DNA from 2 places in the Mesorhizobium sp. WSM4976 genome. Region 2 is predicted to be linked to the other one. Evidence: predicted binding sites of a transcription regulator. Region 2 holds the regulator's gene; the other holds the start of a gene.
The links. Region 2 encodes PhoB, which activates phosphate uptake and scavenging genes when phosphate is short. Its sites were predicted from a motif close to TGTCATNNANCTGTCAT; they were not measured.
Positions count from the first base shown of each region.

Region 1: the regulator PhoB is predicted to act here: its motif matches at 1,134-1,150, upstream of P9272_RS00520 (ceramide glucosyltransferase).

Region 1 is NZ_JARTVT010000001.1:109,215-112,434, forward strand. It holds gene P9272_RS00510 (Hsp33 family molecular chaperone) at 1-582, shown strand, start outside; gene apaG (Co2+/Mg2+ efflux protein ApaG) at 635-1,027, opposite strand; gene P9272_RS00520 (ceramide glucosyltransferase) at 1,309-2,454, shown strand; gene P9272_RS00525 (O-succinylhomoserine sulfhydrylase) at 2,488-3,220, opposite strand, start outside.
Region 2 is NZ_JARTVT010000021.1:123,674-126,893, forward strand. It holds gene P9272_RS24585 (ROK family protein) at 1-593, shown strand, start outside; gene phoB (phosphate regulon transcriptional regulator PhoB) at 894-1,583, opposite strand; gene phoU (phosphate signaling complex protein PhoU) at 1,601-2,308, opposite strand; gene pstB (phosphate ABC transporter ATP-binding protein PstB) at 2,329-3,132, opposite strand; gene pstA (phosphate ABC transporter permease PstA) at 3,129-3,220, opposite strand, start outside.

The DNA.
Region 1 (3,220 bases), on a different contig from region 2:
CAGGGCACGCACACGCAGCGCTATCAGGGCATCGTGCAGCTCGACGGCACCTCGTTGGAGGATGCGGCGCGCACCTATTTCCGCCAGTCGGAGCAGATCCCGACCGATATCAAGATGTCGGTCGCCAAGCTGATAACGCCCGGCCCGGGCGGCGCACGCGAGCAGTGGCGGGCAGGCGGCATTCTGGCGCAGTTCCTGCCTCAGGCGCCGGAGCGCATGCGCATTCCCGATATTTCGGGCGGCGACGGCGACGACCGCGAGCTGACGGACCACCCGGCCGACAATTCCTGGCAGGAATTGCTGGCGCTGCTCGGCACCATCGAGCCGACGGAGTTGATCGACCCGACAGTGGGCACCGAGCGGCTGCTCTACCGGCTGTTCCACGAGCATGGCGTGCGCGTCTTCCGTGGTGTGCCGGTCGACGACCAGTGCTCCTGCTCGCGCGAGAAGATCCACGGCATCCTCCAGGGCTTCTCGGCTGAGGAGATCAAGGACTCGACCGAGGAGGGCGGCATCCATGTCGCCTGCGAGTTCTGCTCGACGCAATACGACTTCGACCCGGCCGAGTTCGCGGCGGAGTGAGAAAGGTCTGGTTCTTCTCCCCCGCTTTGCGGGGGCGAGGGACTCGAGCTTTTCAATTCACCGTCCGTCTTGTCCCCGGCATGTCGAGCGAAAATGCCGGAATGGCGATATCGAACGTCTCGCCTCGACCGTTGCGCATCGTGTAATGGCCGACCATGATGCCTGACGGTGTCGAGAGCGGGCAGCCTGACGTGTATTGATAGCTGTCGCCCGGATTGAGCTCAGGCTGGTCGCCGACGACGCCTGCGCCGCGCACCTCCTCGACCCGGCCCTGGCCGTCGGTGATGTGCCAATAGCGCGACAAAAGCTGCACGAATTCATCGGAGCGGTTGTCGATCGTCACCTGATAGCCCCAGACATAGCGGTTCTCGGACGGATCGGACCGGTCCTCCAGATAGAAGGGCCTGACCAGCACTTCGATGTTGCGCGTCACGGCGCGATACATGGGCCACTCCGGTTGCCGCTGCAGGGAAACATTTGTCACACGTCGCGGTTATTACGCAAAGCGGAAGTCCGCCTGTCAGCGTCAAAGCGCAGGTGCCGAAAAACAATGTCATTTAAGTGACACATGACAATGTTGGTGTGCGTAAAGCGTGCCGGGCGACTCGGGGTGCTCTGTCGACTGATGAGACGGCCGCATGCGGCCAAGAGCAATTCCAGGAAAAGTGTGAGCGGTTTTCCGTCTGGAATTGCGTGAAAACAAAGAGATAGAGTGACCAGATCTCGATGGAACTGACTATCGCAGCCGGCCTGGCTTCGTCAGCCCTTCTTCTCCCCAATCTCGCTAGCATCCTGCTCGCCGCGTCGCGGCTGAGGCGGCGGTATGTCATTGCGCCGCCCGCCGTCGCGCGGCCGCCGGTCTCGATCATCGTGCCGTCGCGCGGTGTCGAGCCGTTCACCGAAGAGACCTTGCAGCGCGCCTTCTCGCTCGATTGGCCGCGCTATGAGCTGATCTTCTGCGTGGCGCATCCCGAGGACCCGGTGGTGAGGCTTATCGATGCGGCGATCGCGCGCCACCCCAAGATTCCGGCGCGGCTCCTGATCGGCGACGACCGCATCAGCGCCAATCCCAAGCTCAACAACTGCGTCAAGGGCTGGCAGGCAGCGCGGCACGATTGGGTGATCCTCGCCGATTCCAACGTGTTGATGCCGAAGGACTATGTGCAGCACCTGATGGCGGCCTGGCGGCCAGATACGGGCCTCGTCTGCTCGACGCCGATTGGCTCGCGTCCGGATGGTTTTTGGGCCGAGGTCGAATGCGCCTTCCTCAACACGCTGCAGGCGCGCTGGCAGTATGCCGGCGAGGCGCTGGGCCTCGGCTTCGCCCAAGGCAAGAGCATGCTGTGGAACAAGCCGGTGCTGGACGCCAATGGGGGCATCCAGGCTTTGGCGGCCGAGATCGCCGAGGACGCGGCCGCCACCAAGCTGGTCAACAGCTTGGGCCTGCGCGTCAATCTCGTCGCATGCCCCTTCGAGCAGCCGCTCGGCCAGCGTACGCTCGCCGAGATATGGTCACGTCAGACGCGCTGGGCGCGGCTTCGGCGGGTGACATTCCCGCTGTTCTTCGCGCCCGAGATCCTGACCGGCGCCGCGATGCCGCTGCTGCTGGCGGTGATTGCCGCGGCAAGCGCCGGCGTCAGCCTTCCCACCACGGCTTTGTGCGTGCTGGCGATCGCCTACCTGCCGGAATGCCTGCTGGCCTTGGCCAAGGGCTGGTACCTGCCGCCGCGCAGCGTCACCGCGATGATCGTGCGCGACGTCATGCTGCCGGCCATCTGGGGGCGCGCCTGGTTCGGCGGTGCCGTCGAATGGCGTGGCAATGCGATGACCATACGCACCCGCGAGCTGACGGAGCTCGAGGAGATCGCCTGAAAGGTCTTGGTCGATCTTCGGCGGTATTGCAGGCTATTTGGCCCCCTTCAGCGCCTGCTCGATGTCCTCCAGGAGATCGTCGGTGTCCTCCAGCCCGACGGAGAGTCTGAGCGTGCCTGGCCCGATGCCGAGTTCGGCGCGTGCCTCGTCGCTCAGGTTCTTGTGCGTCGTCGTTGCCGGGTGGGTGATCAGGCTCTTGGCGTCGCCGAGATTGTTCGAGATCAGCACGATGTCGAGTGCGTTCTGGAAGGCGAAGGCCGCCTGCTTGCCGCCCTTGACGTCAAGGCAAATCAGCGTCGAGCCGCCCGACATTTGCTTCTTGACGACATCGGCCTGCGGGTGGTCGGCGCGGCCCGGATAGATGACGCGCGCAATCTCCGGCCTGCCGGCCAGGAAATCGGCGATCCTGCCGGCGCTCTCGGTCTGCTGGCGCACACGCAGCGGCAACGTCTCCAGGCCTTTGAGCAGCGTCCAGGCGTTGAAGGGCGACAGGCTCGGGCCGGTGTGGCGGAAATAGTCGTGCAGGTTCTCGTCGATCCATTTCTTGTCCGACAGGATGACGCCGCCGAGGCAGCGGCCTTGGCCGTCTATATGCTTGGTCGCCGAATAGACCACGACATGGGCGCCAAGCTGCAGCGGCTTCTGCTGCAGCGGCGTGGCAAAGACGTTGTCGACGACCACGCGCGCGCCGATCGAATTGGCGAGCTTGGCGACCGCAGCGATGTCGACCACTTCCAGCGTCGGATTGGTCGGGCTCTCCAGGAAG
Region 2 (3,220 bases):
TCCTGCTCTCGCACGGCATCGGCATGGGCCTTGTGCTGAAGGGCGAATTGTTCACCGGCACGCATTCTTCCGGCGGCGAGTTCGGCCACATGATACATCGTCCGGGCGGCGCGCTTTGCCGCTGCGGGCGCCGCGGCTGCGTCGAGGCCTATGCCGGCAATTACGCGATCTGGCGCAGCGCCATGGGGATAAGCGAGGACGCCGCGCCAATCGACATCGGCGACGCCGACATGCGCGCGCTGGCTGCAAAGGCCCGGCAGGAGGACGGCCCCGAGCGGGAGGCTTATCGCCGGGCCGGCGAGGCGCTGGGCTTCGGTTTGGGCAGCCTGTTCGCCCTTATCGACCCTGCGCCTGTCGCTATGGTCGGCGTCAGCGCGGCCGCCTTCGACCTTATCGAGCCGGCGCTGAGGGAGGCGATCGCCCGGACCGCCGGCGGCCAGCACTCGAGCTCGATCTCCTTCGACACCGAGCCGAACGAGCTGCCGCTGATCCGCGAAGGCTGCGCCATGCGCGCGTTGACCTTCGTCGACCAGGAGATTTTCGCGCCGGGCGTCCAGGCGAGAACTGACGCGGCGGGGAAGAACGTGGCCTGAGCGCGTTTCCGATTCGCCGGAGATCAGCGAAGGCCTTTGAGCTTCGTCATTTCGGAGCGAAGCAGGAGCGAAGCTCCGTCGCGGAGACCCTGGAATCCGTGCCGTTACCTTGATCGTAGGGCGCAGCGGCGAAAAATCCGGACCGTCGCAACGCTTCGAGCCGCAGCATGGATCCGCGGGTCTGCGCCGAGTCGCTGCGCTCCTTGCTCCGCCCGTTGGTTGACGACGCACAAGCGTCTCGGCTACCCACCAGCGTGGATGCTGGAAGTGCCTGCCCCGTCACCACTTTGGCACCGTATCCTACTCCTCGCGGATGGCGTAACCCGCCCCGCGAATGGTGCGGATGACGTCCGGCATGCGGCCGTTGTTGACGGCCTTGCGCAGGCGGCCGACATGGACGTCCACCGTACGCTCGTCGATATAGATCGTCTCGCCCCAGACATTGTCGAGCAGTTGGCTGCGCGAGAACACGCGGCCGGGATGCCGCATCATGAATTCGAGCAGGCGGAACTCGGTCGGGCCGAGCCTGATCTCGCTCTTCTTGCGGTAGACGCGATGCGATTCGCGGTCGAGCACGATGTCGCCGACCTTGAGCACGCTGGACAGCACCTCAGGCTTGGCGCGGCGCAGCAGCGCCTTGACGCGCGCCATGAACTCCGGCGTCGAGAACGGCTTGACCAGATAGTCGTCGGCGCCGGTGGACAAACCTCGAACCCGATCGCTTTCTTCACCGCGCGCTGTCAGCATGATGATCGGCAGCCGCTCGGTTTCGGGCCGCATCCTGAGACGCCGGCAGAGCTCGATGCCTGAGACCGCCGGCACCATCCAGTCGAGCACGAGCAGGTCGGGAACGTTTTCCTGAAGGCGGATTTCGGCCTCGTCGCCGCGGGTCACCACTTCCACCTGGTAACCCTCGGATTCGAGATTGTAGCGGAGCAGCACCCCCAGCGGCTCCTCGTCCTCCACCACCATGATGCGTGGCGCGATCATCGGGGTAACCTTTTCCCTCAGGCGGCCGGCGCCGACATTGCCGTCTCGTCCTGCTTCGGACGGTTGGCGGGCAATTGCGTGCCGGTCAGCACATAATAGGCGTTCTCGGCGATGTTGGTCACATGGTCGCCGATGCGTTCGAGATTCTTGGCGCAGAATAGAAGATGCGTGCAAGGGGTGATGTTGCGCGGGTCTTCCATCATGTAGGTCAACAGCTCGCGGAACACCGAGGTGTATTTGACGTCGATGCGTTCGTCATCGTTGCGAAGCTTGGCCAGCGCCGCGGCATCGCCCACCGTATATTCCTGGATCACGCCCTGGACCTGGATCAGCACCAGCTGCGCCATGGAATCGATCGAATGCGTGAGGTCGCGCGGGGCGGTGCTGACGCCGACCGACCCGACGCGCTTGGCGATGTTCTTGGCGAGATCGCCGATGCGTTCGAGGTCGCCCGCCATGCGGATCGAGCCGACCACGTGGCGAAGATCGTCCGCCATCGGTTGGCGCTTGGCGATCAGCGTGATGGCGCGGTCGTCAAGCTCGCGCTGACGCGCATCCATGATGGCATCGTCGGAGACGACGCGCTGCGCCAGCGCATTGTCGCTTTCGAGCAGGGCCCTGGTCGAGCCGCCGACCATGGAGCCGGCGAGATCGCCCATGTCGGTGATGAGCCGGCTGATCTGCCTCAGATCCTCGTCGAAGGAGGCGACGGTATGTTCGGCCATGATTTTGTCCTCGTATGAACTCAGCCGAAGCGGCCGGTGATGTAGTCCTGGGTGCGCTTCTCGCGGGGCGAGGTGAAGATCTTCTCGGTCCGGTCGAATTCCACCAGCTCGCCCAGATACATGAACGCCGTCTGCCGTGACACGCGCGCCGCCTGCTGCATGTTGTGGGTGACGATGACGATCGTGTAGTCGGCCTGCAATTCGTCGATCAGTTCCTCGATCTTGGCGGTCGAGAGCGGATCGAGCGCCGAAGCCGGTTCGTCGAGCAGGATGACCTCCGGCTTCACCGCCACGGTGCGGGCGATGCAAAGGCGCTGCTGCTGGCCGCCGGAGAGGCTCTGGCCGCTGGCGTTGAGCTTGTCCTTGACCTCGTTCCACAGCGCCGCGCGCTTCAGCGCCGACTCGACGCGGCTGTCCATCTCGGCCTTGCTGATCTTCTCATAGAGCCTGACGCCGAAGGCGATGTTCTCGTAGATCGACATCGGGAACGGCGTCGGCTTCTGGAACACCATGCCGATCTTGGTCCTGAGCAGGTTGAGGTCCTGCGAGCGGTCGAGGATGTTCTTGCCGTCAAGCAGCACCTGACCCTCGGCGCTCTGCTTCGGATAGAGCTCGTAGATGCGGTTCAAGACGCGCAGCAGCGTCGACTTCCCGCAGCCCGACGGGCCAATGAAGGCGGTCACGCTGCGCTCGGGCAGGGACAAGTTGATGTCCTTCAGCGCCTTCGACTGGCCATAGTAGAAGTTGAGGTTCTTGATCTCGATCTTGGCCTTCTCGACGGTCGTGTCGGCTACGTTCAGGTCGGTGGACAACATCGGTTTCATCTGTCCTCTCTGCGTCCGGTTAGGCTGCGGGCGATGATGCTCAGCCCGAGAACCGTCAGGGTGATTATGAGTGCGCCCGTCCAGGCAA